DNA from 3 places in the Rahnella sp. ChDrAdgB13 genome. Region 1 is predicted to be linked to each of the others. Evidence: riboswitches for the same ligand, from Rfam matches in the RefSeq annotation. Region 1 holds a riboswitch; each other region holds the start of a gene.

Evidence for each region. Region 1 has a riboswitch for thiamine pyrophosphate ahead of thiM (hydroxyethylthiazole kinase). Riboswitches for the same ligand answer to the same signal wherever they lie in the genome.
Region 2: linked by a shared signal. The riboswitch ahead of thiB (thiamine ABC transporter substrate binding subunit) and the one ahead of thiM (hydroxyethylthiazole kinase) in region 1 are both predicted to bind thiamine pyrophosphate.
Region 3: linked by a shared signal. The riboswitch ahead of thiC (phosphomethylpyrimidine synthase ThiC) and the one ahead of thiM (hydroxyethylthiazole kinase) in region 1 are both predicted to bind thiamine pyrophosphate.

The regions. Positions count from the first base shown of each region.
Region 1 covers NZ_JAEMGT010000018.1:90,074-94,255, reverse strand. The annotation lists gene J8X26_RS06895 (hypothetical protein) at 1-494, shown strand, start outside; gene thiD (bifunctional hydroxymethylpyrimidine kinase/phosphomethylpyrimidine kinase) at 501-1,301, opposite strand; gene thiM (hydroxyethylthiazole kinase) at 1,298-2,107, opposite strand; TPP riboswitch at 2,142-2,243, opposite strand; gene J8X26_RS06880 (RidA family protein) at 2,297-2,644, opposite strand; gene J8X26_RS06875 (PhzF family phenazine biosynthesis protein) at 2,835-3,626, opposite strand; gene J8X26_RS06870 (transcriptional regulator) at 3,653-4,182, opposite strand, start outside.
Region 2 covers NZ_JAEMGT010000003.1:141,985-146,166, reverse strand. The annotation lists gene thiP (thiamine/thiamine pyrophosphate ABC transporter permease ThiP) at 1-1,409, opposite strand, end outside; gene thiB (thiamine ABC transporter substrate binding subunit) at 1,385-2,368, opposite strand; TPP riboswitch at 2,412-2,666, opposite strand; gene sgrR (HTH-type transcriptional regulator SgrR) at 2,707-4,182, opposite strand, start outside.
Region 3 covers NZ_JAEMGT010000078.1:6,895-11,076, reverse strand. The annotation lists gene thiE (thiamine phosphate synthase) at 1-307, opposite strand, end outside; gene thiC (phosphomethylpyrimidine synthase ThiC) at 304-2,256, opposite strand; TPP riboswitch at 2,402-2,528, opposite strand; gene rsd (sigma D regulator) at 2,609-3,118, opposite strand; gene nudC (NAD(+) diphosphatase) at 3,217-4,002, shown strand; gene hemE (uroporphyrinogen decarboxylase) at 4,074-4,182, shown strand, end outside.

The DNA of each region.
Region 1 (4,182 bases):
CCGGTCTGCAACAGTTTATGCATATTCAGGAACCTGAGCTGAAAGAGCAGCTGGAAAGCGACTGGCGTGAGCTGAATGATTATCTCGGCATGGCTTGCTGGCAGATGGAGAATAACCAGCCACTGTGGCGCAAGCTGCGTGAAGAAATCACGCCACAGTCGCTGCTGATGCAGGCAGAATCCGCGTGGTTCAGCGGCAAGAAGCTGCAAAAAGACGGTGAATGCGAAGGATTGTGGCTGCACGAACAGTTTATCGGGCGTCGTACCGGTGAGCACGCGGCGCTGTTGCTGTCGTGGAAAGATGAGGAAAATCAGGATATTGCCAGCTACCGGTTTGAGCGTGTTTCGGCCACGAAGATCCGTATAATGCTGCGACCGCGCAAAGAAGCGAAATTCTACCCGCTAAACCCGTTTGACGCCGTGCATCTGCAACAGGCGCTGACGATGTATCACCAGGCAGAAGAGGCGCTGAGCGAAACCCAGCGCCGCGCCTGAGCGGTTTTACCACCAGCGGTGGAAATGATGCACAGGCCCGATGCCGTGGCCGACTTCCAGTGAGTCGGCCTGCATCAGTGCCTGCTGGAGATATTCTTTTGCTTCGCGTACGGTATCGGCCCAGTTGTTATGCCGCGGTCGCAGTGCCGCCAGCGCGGCCGATAATGTACACCCCGTTCCGTGCGTGTGCCGGGTATTCACGCGCGGTGCGGTAAACCGCTCGCGTGAACCGGTCATAAACAACCAGTCCGGGCTTTCTTCATCACTCAGATGACCGCCTTTCATCAGCACCGCTTCACATCCCATCGCCAGTAACGCTTCGCCCTGTTCACGCATTTCTGCTTCAGTCAGCGCCACCGGGCATTCCAGTAACGCAGCGGCTTCCGGCAGATTGGGGGTAATAATTGAAACCTGCGGAATCAGCAAACGGCGCACGGCGTCAACGGCCTCCGGCAACAGCAGCGGATCGCCACTTTTTGCCAGCATGACGGTATCAAGCACCACAAAAGGCGGCTGATAATACTTAAGCCTTTCAGCGACCGCTTCAACAATCTGGCTGTTCGCCAGCATGCCGATTTTAGTGCTGTCGATTCGCACGTCGCTGAGTACTGAATCGAGCTGCGCGGCCACGAAATCCGGCTCAATGTTGTAAACAGACTGCACGCCACGGGTATTTTGCGCCACCAGCGCCGTGATAACGCTCGTGCCATACGCGCCGAGCGCCGAGAAGGTTTTGAGATCTGCCTGGATCCCCGCGCCGCCGCTCGGGTCAGTACCTGCTATGGTCAGGGCATTGATTCTTTTCATCCGATTTTTTCCCCGTTCAGCCACTCTTCGCGCATCAAATACAGGTTATCGAGAAACTCTGGTGTGAAGCTGCCCGGCCCTTTCACCACTGCGCAGGCACGCTCACCTGCACAAGACATGACGCGACATGCCGCGGCAACGTTATCCAGACGTTTGCCAGGCAATGCGGCAAACGCCGCAACAACCGCTGATAACGAACAACCGGTGCCGACGATGCGGGTCATCATCGGATGTCCGCCGGGAACTGACCAGCTGCGTTCGCCGTCGGTGACGTAATCAGTTTCACCGGTGACAGCCACCACCCCGCCGGTTTCCAGCGCCAGTTGCTGTGCAGCCGGTAAGGCAGACAGCGAATCATCGCCGCTGTCTACGCCACGCCCGGACGCACTCAGGCCGCTAAGCGCACGGATTTCAGAGGCGTTTCCGCGGATGGCGGCGGGTGTAAGTTTGATGAGTTCAAGGCAAAACTCCGTGCGCCAGCTCAGGCCGCCGACGGCAACCGGATCCAGCACCCAGGGTTTTCCGGCCTGATTTGCTGCGTGAATCGCTGCCAGCATCGCCTCAGCATGAGGACGGGTCAGCGTGCCGACATTAACCAGTAAGGTATCGGCCACCGCGCTGAACTGCGCGGCTTCGGCCGGGTCAGTCACCATTGCCGGTGAGGCACCGAGCGCCAGAAGAACATTGGCCGTAAAGGATTGCACCACGTCATTGGTCAGGCAGTGAACCAGCGGCGCGGAGGCACGAAGTTGTCGTAAAGAAGCGGCGGATGTTGCGCCGGGAAACACGGAAGGTCGGGTATTCATAGTTCTCCCCACCGGCGCTAAAGAAGGCGGTATCGGGAGAGATACCTGACTTCCCTACGCTGGCATAATCCAGATCAGGTAATACGGGTAAAATCTCAGCCGTTCTTTTGCAAGAGCGGCACCCCGAGTCAAGGAAGCATTATTGGTGGCGAGCCTGAGAAGGTCAATCAGGATTTTTCGTACAGCGTGTTATTTCGCCGCCGACGCAATAAGATTAATTTCCAGTAAAACATCGACCAGAAGTTCCACGCAAACTGTTGTCCGGGCAGGATATGGCGCGTTGAAATGTTTTACATACGCCTCGTTAAAGGCTTTGAAATCCTTCTTATCGGTCAGGTAAACATTCACGGAAACAGCATCATCGAGTGTCAGGTTATATTCTTTAAGCGATCCGGCTATTTTCGAAAATACCAAATGGGTCTGCGCTTCAATTCCGGCGGGCGTTGTGCCTTCCGCGGTAATCGGTACTTCGCCGGAAACAAAATAAAGATTGCCGCTTTTACGGACTTTGGGAAAAGGTAAGGTCCCTGTGAGCATAATGAATTCCTCGATTCAGACATAAAATCAGAAGCTTGATATCAGCAACATGCCGTAGAAAATTAAGACGGCCGCCAGCGTGATATAAACTATTCGTGAATCACGGGGATCCACCGATTTGTTTTTCTCTGTCATATAAACAACTTAGCTATTGGAAATAAATTAATTGAGAGGACTTAAGCGATAGATTTTAATTAAGATAAATTGTACCTCGCATATACAGCGCCGCTTTGCCGCTGATAATCACCCGATCATTTCCGCTCATTTCACATTGCAGTTCGCCTTTACGCGCACCGCCCTGCCGGGCGTTCATCTGCGTTTTATTCAGACGTTTCGACCAATACGGTGCCAGCGAGGTGTGGGCTGAACCGGTAACCGGATCTTCATTCACCGCCACGCGAGGCCCGAACCAGCGGGAGACAAAATCAAAATTATCGCCCGCAGCGGTGACCACCACGCCACGGGTATCAAAAGCATTGAGCGCTGCGAAATCCGGCGCGAGAGCTTCCAGTGCGGCAGCATCTTCAATCACAATGATAATATCATCGGTTTTAAGCACCGCGGTGATCGGTGCTGTCAGCCCTAGTGCCTGAGTGAGTCCGTCTGGCAGCGTGAAAGACGCCGGAGATTTCACCGGGAAATCCATGTGGAAAACCTCATCCTGGCAGGTCACCCATAAATCTCCGCTGCGGGTAGAAAACCGCAGCGATGCGGATTTATCGCCCAGCGCCTGGCTTATCACCCACGCCGCCGCCAGCGTGGCATGACCGCATAAATCCACTTCGGTGCCCGGCGTGAACCAGCGCAGCTCATAATGGTCACCGTTTTTGACGAAGAAAGCCGTTTCGGAAAGATTATTTTCACGGGCAATATTGCTTAAAACGCTGTCATCCAGCCAGTGAGGCAACGGGCAAACGGCCGCCGGATTTCCACTAAAACTTTGCGATGCAAACGCATCGACCTGATAAATTGATATTTCCATTTCAGACTCCTCACTGTTAGTGACCACTATTCATCGCCACCGGATTTCTTAATTTCATCCAGATAGTTGTAGATGGTGTAGCGGGTAACGCCCAGTTTGCTGGCCGCCTTTTCAACGCCGCCTTTGACGATAAACATCCCGCGATCCTGCATAACTCTGACGGCTTCGAGTTTCTCTTTTTTATTCATCGGTTTACCCGCTCGCCCCGACTGAGACAGGGAAGAATCAATGATTTCTTCCATCATGGACTCGAGATCGGTTTGGGAATTTTGCGGCGTATTTTCTGAAGAATACTGTCTGAGCAGGCGCCCGAGCGCCGCATGAGCAATTTCAACTTCACTGAGATCAACGTTGATACACAGGCTGGCAAATGCGACGCCCTCCGCGTCGCGATAAACCGTCGTGGCGCTTTTCAGTTTTGTTCCTTTCGCGGTCACTGTTGTGTAATCCGCAATAACCAGCGGTTCTGAGGATGGAGAAGCCGTATTCCGGGCGTTGAGAAGACCGGCGAATCCTAAATCACCGTCCGGGCCGCTGAACATGGAATCCCCTACCG
Region 2 (4,182 bases), on a different contig from region 1:
CAGGCAAATGCCAGTGCCTGTGCGATCGGGCGTTTCAGCGCGCTCATTTCCACCCAACGCAGACGCTGCCAGCCGCGCATATCGAGCGAAATACACAGCGGGTTATAGCGCTCCGCCACATCACGCATCGGGTTATCCAGCACTTTTAATGCGTAAGGTACCGCCATCAGCGCATTGGTCATGATAACCAAAGGCCACGGGGATTGCGGCAATCCGGTGGTATCACCGAGCAGCAGGAAAAAACCGGTCGCCAGCACGATGCCCGGCATCGCGAGGATCAGCATTCCGCTGAGATCCATCGCCTGCGCCCAGCCATTTTTCTGGCGTAAACGCAGCTCGCGGCTGCTCCACAGCAACATCATCGTCAGCAACATACACAATAATCCGCTGCCCAGCGCGATACGGACTGACGTCCATAAAGCCTGCCACAGCGCGGGTTGTTGCAGCACGCTGACGGCGGCGCGATTTATACCATCTAAAACCACAGCCAGCAGCGGCGGCAGGATCAGCAGTAAAGCCAGACCAATCAGCAGGCCGTCGGTAATGCGGCGCAGCGGGGAATCATCCGGATTGCGCCAGCGCTGAGCATGGGTCTGACCGACCGGCAGCGCCTGGCTGAGTTTCTGGCTGAGCAGAACCAGCGTCAGACAACAAAACAGCTGGATGAGCGCCAGCGTGGCCGCGCGACTTAAATCGTAGTCGTAACTCAGTGCCTGATAAATGGCGAGTTCAATGGTGGTCGCCTGCGGACCGCCGCCCAGTGAAAGCACGGTGGCGAAACTCGCGAAACACAGCATGAATATCAGGGCAGCGGCGGGGAAAATCTGACGTCGGATCGCAGGCCATTCCACAAAGCGGAATTGCTGCCAGGCATTCATCCCGAGCTGCGCAGCCAGCTGCCGCTGTTCGATGGCGATATTTTCCAGCGCCTGTAATAAAAGACGGGTTGCCAGCGGCAGATTAAAAAATACGTGCGCCAGCAAAATGCCCTGTAAACCGTACGGCGAAAAACGGTAATCCACGCCCAGCCAGTTGCAAATCTGCGCCAGCCAGCCCTGTCTTCCGTATACGCTGAGAATGCCGAACACCGCGACTAAAACCGGCAATACCAGCGTCATCGCGCACAATCGTAATAACAGCTGACGACCTGGGAAACGGCGGCGGAAGAGGGTGCGCGCCAGCAAAATAGCGGGCAGCACCGAGCAGAGCGCCGAAAGCAGCGCCTGCCAGAAGGTGAAACGGATGACGTGCCAGAGATACTGATCCTGCCACGCAGACACGCCGCTTATTTGTGGCGCATGACGCCACAACGAGCCTAATGCCAGCGCGGCGACCAGCAGCATCGCCAGTGACGCCACCGCGCCCGGCCACAGCCAGCGGGGGATCAACGGCTGACGGCGTTCTGCCATGCCTGAATCCATTCGCCGCGGTGAGAAGCTACATCCTGTGCGCTGTATTGCAGGGATTTTGCCGGTACGGTCAGCTGTTTGAAGGCATCAGGCAGTGGCGTGCTGATCACCGGATACATCCAGTTGCCGGTCGGAATGACTTTCTGGAAATCTTCAGTAGTGACGAATTTCATGAACTGTTCAGCCAGTTTCGGCTGTTTGCTGCTGGCCAGCTGACCCGCGACTTCCACCTGCATGTAATGACCTTCAGCGAAGTCAGCGGCGGCATAATTATCTTTCTTCTCTTCAACAATATGATAGGCCGGAGAAGTGGTGTAGCTCAGCACCAGATCGCTTTCGCCTTTGAGGAACAGGCCGTAAGCCTCGCTCCAGCCTTTGGTGACGGTCACGGTTTTCGCCGCCAGTTTTTGCCACGCTTCAGGCGCTTTGTCGCCATAGACTTTTTGCATCCACAGCATCAGGCCAAGACCCGGCGTGCTGGTGCGCGGATCTTCGTAAATCACTTTCCATTTCTGGTCGCTGTTGATCAGCTCATCGAGGCTTTTTGGCGGGTTTTTCAGTTTGTTTTTGTCATACACGAACGCGAAATAGCCGTAGTCGTAAGGCACAAACGTCGTGTTATTCCAGCCACCCGGCACCGTCAGTTGAGCATCAGTTTTCGGTGCTTTGGCAAACAGGCCGGTTTGCTCAGCGGCCTGCAACAGGTTGTTATCCAGACCGAGCACTACGTCCGCTTTAGTGTTTTTGCCTTCCATCCGCAGACGGTTCAGCAGAGATACGCCATCTTCCAGCGCGACATATTTCAGTTCGCAGCCGCACTGTGCCTCAAAGGCTTTTTTGATCGCCGGGCCGGGGCCCCAGTCGGCAGAGAAGGAATCGTAGGTATATACCGTCAGAACGGGTTTTGCAGCAAAGGCAGGTGCAGAAAGTAACAGCAGACAGGACAATATTTTTTTCAACTTTGCGCTCCAAAAAAGAAAAGGGGCAAAGGATTTTGAGTGAGCTTCGCACAGTCTCAAATCCCTCCGCCGGGGTTAACCGGATCAGGTTCGACGGGTATCAGGTCTCAGCCATATTTAAACGTGCTGCGCGTGTGTTGATCGGGCGTCGTGCAGTGCTCGAAATGCTCACGTACTTTGTGTACGCTCCGCTTTCTGTGCGCTGTACTTCACCCGCTGAACACGCGCTCGCGGCGTTTAAAAATAGAGGTCATTCTTCAATACAAAAGAAGTCGCTCGGGCACCCCGTTGAGAACGGATGTCATTCTAGAGATTAACGGCGCAATGCGATAGTCCGATTAGCTGTCGGGTGGCGCGAACCAGGCAGATTTGAAGTCGAACCAGCCGAGGGTGTTCATCCGCACGCCGCGCATACTGCGCTGGCCTTGTAAAACCAGCCAGTGATGAAACAGCGGATGAATGTGATGGCTGGCGATCTGCTTCTGGCTCCAGTCGGCAATTGAAAGCTTTCCGGCGTGCCATAACGCGGCGTCTTCATTCATCGTTTGCGGGAAACAATACGCCAGCAGCGGCAGTTCGTAGAATGAGGCAAACAGCGAAAACTCCAGCGGCAACGTGAAGTTGGCGCTACCCAGCCATAGATCGGTTTTCACGCCGCCGCGGTACCACACCGCATAATCGACAATCTGGATCACCAGCTCAATGCCTTCTGCCGCCAGCAGCGGACGCAGTGCGTTGCAGATAGCGTGATGTTCTGAGTGCTCGTTATAAAACGTCAGCGTGACCTGCGTCAGACCGTCAGGTTTGGGCGGGCGGGGAAGCAGCGCTTTATGATGCCAGCGCGGCAACAGGCCGTACGCCGGCGACCAGTAACGCTGATAAACCGGTTCAGCAGCGTTGAGCAGCGCAATCGGATTGAACAAATCGCACAGCCACTGGCGCGTTTGTGCGTTTTGGCCGACCGGCGAACGCTGGTCGAAAAGCAGGAAATAACAACCTTCCTCAAGGCGGCTTTCAAGCTCGCTTTTGCCGGATTCATCGGCCTGAAGCTGGACGCCGGAATGCACCAGTTCCTCACTGAGTTCAGGTAGAACCCAGATATTGACCTCATCGATCAGCGCCCGGAATCCAAAATATTCGTCAAACGCGCGGATCCGCAGCTGCGTTTTCTGATTTCGTACCACGGCATACGGGCCGGTTCCCACCGGATGGCGGGCAAAATCGGGCAACGACTCCCACTCCTGTGGCAGGATTGTCGCGTGGATATTCCCGAACAGCCACGGCAGCCAGTGGTCGGGCGCGTTCAGATGAATGTCGATGACGTTTGGCGTTAATGAGATCACCGAGACGATATTGCCGAATAAGCGGTGTGATTTGAGACGAGCGAAGGTGGTAATAATATCGGCCATTTCCAGCTCACGACCATGATGAAAATGAATAGCCGGACGCAGATAGAACCGCCAGTGCAGCGCAGAGATTTCCTGCCAGTGATGGGCCAGATCGCCTTCTACTTCCCCGTTTTCCTCATTTATGCGCGTCAGCCCGCTGAAAATCTGTCGCGCGATGTGTGTTTCTGAGCGGCGCAACATGGTGCCGGGCAGCAGATTAAACAGCGGGCGATAGTACAGTACGCGAAGAATATGTTTGCCCTGACGGAAGCTGCGTCCCAGCTGGGATAACAGCATCTGGCGCACCATGTTTTTATCGCCAACCAGTTGTACCAGCTGATCAATCCGATCCTGTTCAAGCAGTTCTTCGGCGCGTTGCTGCTGAAGCGCCAGACCGGTGTACAAAAAGGTCAGCTTTGACCGCTT
Region 3 (4,182 bases), on a different contig from region 1:
CCTGACGAATTGCCGCAAGATCGGCTGTATCGAGATCTTCCTGGCCCAGATGTACGCCATATGCATGATGTTTCACCGCCAGACGCCAGTAATCGTTGATGAACAGCCGCGCCTGATATTTTTTCCCCAGCGCGATGGCCTCGATAATTGCCGGTTCGACGTCTTCATCGGGTAAATCTTTCACCCGCAACTGCAGCGTTTTCACGCCTGCATCGAGCAGACGGGCGATCCATTCCACCGTATCGACAACCGGATATAAACCAAGGTGAAAAGGAACGGCGGGGAAGGGCTGAGCTGACTGATTCATTTGTTGATCTCCGTGGCAGGATGATAAAGCTCGCCGCCGCGTGAACGGAATTCAGCTGACATTTGTGCCATGCCGGATTCAACGAGTTCGATGGGCCGGGCTTTAGCTTCCAGCGCGGCGGCGTAATCGCGAACTTCCTGAGTGATTTTCATTGAGCAGAATTTCGGGCCGCACATCGAACAGAAGTGGGCGACTTTGCCGGATTCCTGCGGTAACGTTTCATCGTGGTAGGCGCGGGCAGTGGCCGGGTCCAGAGCCAGATTAAACTGATCTTCCCAGCGGAATTCGAAACGGGCTTTGGACATGGCGTTGTCGCGGATTTGCGCACCCGGATGGCCTTTGGCTAAATCGGCGGCATGTGCTGCAATTTTGTAGGTAATCAGACCCTGCTTAACGTCTTCTTTATTCGGCAGGCCGAGATGCTCTTTCGGTGTGACGTAACACAGCATGGCACAACCGAACCAGCCAATCATCGCAGCGCCAATACCGGACGTGAAGTGGTCATAACCGGGCGCAATGTCGGTCGTCAGCGGCCCGAGCGTATAGAACGGCGCTTCGTGGCAATGCTCGAGTTCTTCCGTCATATTGCGGCGGATCATCTGCATCGGCACATGCCCCGGCCCTTCGATCATCACCTGCACGTCATATTCCCAGGCGATTTTTGTCAGCTCGCCCAGCGTGTGCAATTCTGCAAACTGCGCTTCGTCGTTGGCGTCCTGAATCGAGCCGGGACGCAGACCGTCACCGAGAGAAAGCGAGACATCGTAAGCGGCGCAGATTTCGCAAATCTCCCGGAAATTTTCATACAGGAAGCTTTCGCGATGATGTGACAGACACCATTTCGCCATGATTGAGCCACCGCGCGAAACAATACCGGTCAGGCGTTTGGCGGTCATCGGCACATAACGCAGCAACACGCCAGCGTGAATGGTGAAGTAATCCACACCTTGTTCCGCCTGCTCCAGCAGGGTGTCGCGGAACATTTCCCAGTTAAGGTCTTCGGCCACACCATTCACTTTTTCCAGCGCCTGATAAATCGGCACCGTACCGATCGGCACCGGGCTGTTACGCAGAATCCATTCACGGGTTTCATGGATATAGCGGCCGGTGGAGAGATCCATCACCGTGTCCGCGCCCCAGCGCGTCGACCACACCAGTTTTTCAACTTCTTCTTCGATGGATGACGTCACCGCCGAGTTGCCGATATTGGCGTTCACCTTCACCAGAAAATTGCGGCCAATGATCATCGGCTCGGATTCCGGGTGATTGATGTTGGCGGGGATAATCGCGCGACCGGCGGCCACTTCCTGGCGAACAAATTCGGCGGTGATATTCGCGGGCAGGTGCGCCCCGAAGCTTTCACCGGGATGTTGCTGGCGCAGGACTTCTCCGCGGATCCGCTCACGCCCCATGTTTTCGCGAATAGCGATGAATTCCATCTCAGGGGTAATCATGCCCCGTCGCGCATAATGCAGCTGTGTGACATTTTTACCGGCAATGGCTTTTCGCGGGCGCGGAAGATGTTCGAAGCGTAAATGATCCAGCCCTTCGTCGGCCAGGCGCTGCTGAGTAAAACCGGAGCTGACTTGCGGAAGTTCTTCGGTATCGGCGCGTCCGGTTATCCAGCGGGCACGCAATTTTTCAAGACCGGTATGCACGTCGATGGTCGCAGACGGATCGCCATACGGTCCGGCGGTGTCATAAACCGGAATCGCTTCGTTTTCTTCAAACTGCGGGTTGTCTTTTCCGCCGCCGACCAGCGTCGGGCTGAGCTGGATTTCACGCATAGGGACACGAATACCGGCGTTGTCGCCCTGAAGATAGATACGTCGGGAATTGGGAAAGGCTTCGCCCTGCAAGCTGTCGATAAATGACTGTGCCTGTGCGCGTTGTTCACGGCGGTTAGCGGGCTTTTTTTCGGATGTAACGGGTTTCTGGGTACTCGACATAGCAAATTCCTTGTGTTGTTTTCACGGCAAAAAGCGTGACAGAACGTAATGGAAAATTGCTTGTCTGGAGGTTTACGGCAGGAGTAAAAATGGGCGGTTGAACGCTGGCGGCCGTTTGCAGGCTGATGCCAAATCGCGCTAAACGCATAACATTACTCTTGTTCCCTTCGCGGGTACTAACCCGATCAGGTTCCGCGGATCCCGAATTAACGGTCTCAGCCTGGCATCATCTCCGCGAGGAAATTTTGCACGAGGCACTCCGACAAGAAGCCTCAATATAGGAGGCCGTTGTAAAAACTACAACCCTGAGCAGGGTTTTTATTGTGGCAACGTGTTGTGCAGAAGTAACACGTTACGCGGGTCTGGCAAGATGCTCTTCGTTTGCAGAAGGCAATTCTTTGCGACTTTCCGGATCAAAGGCCAGAATGATCAGTTGATCCTCAAGCTGAAAACGCGCATCCAATGCTTCACCCACATCGGATAATGCATAATGAAATGCGAAAGCATTGTCATCATCAATATCATTTTCGGTGTAACTGTCATGGAAAGCCATGATAGCTTCAGTATTGAGCTCGAGTGCAGGGTATATTTTCGCAGCCTGTAATTTTATCTCTGCACCTTCCACTTCATCGATGACCCGTTGATAAAGATGGAAATGACCGGCAGAAAGGTAATCCACCAGGTTATGGCAAAAGTTGTCCAACGCTTTTTCATTCAGCGGTGTATGTTTTTCTTTATTGGGTTTCAGGCCGACCAGTGTGCAGTAAGACACCAGCAATTCTTTACGCGCGTGCAGCCATTGATCCACTAACTCATTACTGCCACCAACGCGTTGGGTCAGTCTTTCCAGACGATTTAGCATGGTTGACTCCGTGAGCGAGAAAAAAGTAACCAAAGGTTACTAATATGTAAATATCAACCCCAGATTGTCAGTCTCGTCGAGGTTATGCAACAACAATTATGGAATTACAGATCACAGAAGAACATACCGGCTGGTGGGTAATCAGCTATGAGGGCAAGCTGTGGCTGCCCGAAGGTGAACTGCCGAATGGCAGCGCTGCGCAATTTTCTCTGACGGGCAAAATCGCGCGTCAGATTGGTGAATGGCAGGGCGAACCGGTGTGGATGGTACGTCAGGCGATGCACAATCACATGGTGTCTGCACGGCAGATGCTCGATCAGGATCGCGGGCTATTCCAGCTGGTCGGGCGCGGCGTGCAGCTGTCGGAATTTTACCGTTCGCACAAGTTCTGCGGCTATTGCGGCCACGAGATGCACGTCAGTAAAACCGAATGGGCCGCGCTGTGCGGGCATTGCCGTGAACGCTATTACCCTCAAATTGCGCCCTGCATTATTGTCGCCATTCGCCGCGGTGATGAGATTTTGCTGGCGCAGCATGTCCGCCACCGCAATGGCATTCATACGGTTCTGGCAGGCTTCGTGGAAGTCGGGGAAACTCTCGAAGAAACTGTGGCGCGTGAAGTCATGGAAGAGAGCAATATCCGCGTGAAGAATGTCCGTTACGTCAGTTCTCAGCCGTGGCCTTTCCCTAATTCGCTGATGATGGCGTTTATGGCCGACTACGACAGCGGTGACATCGTGCATGATCCGAAAGAGCTGCTCAACGCAGGCTGGTATCGCTTTGATCAACTGCCACAGTTGCCGCCACCGGGGACCATCGCCCGCCGGCTGATTGAAGATACGGTTGCGCTGTGCCGCGCAGAAAGAGATGAAGACGACGTGTAGCAGGAGTGTTGCATGCTAGAATGCCGCCAGATTATTTTCGGGCGGCCCGAATATTGAAGGAAAAAGACAGAATGAATGAGTTGAAAAATGACCGCTACCTGCGCGCCCTGTTACGCCAGCCTGTGGATATCACACCGGTCTGGATGATGCGTCAGGCGGGCCGTTATTTGCCAGAATACA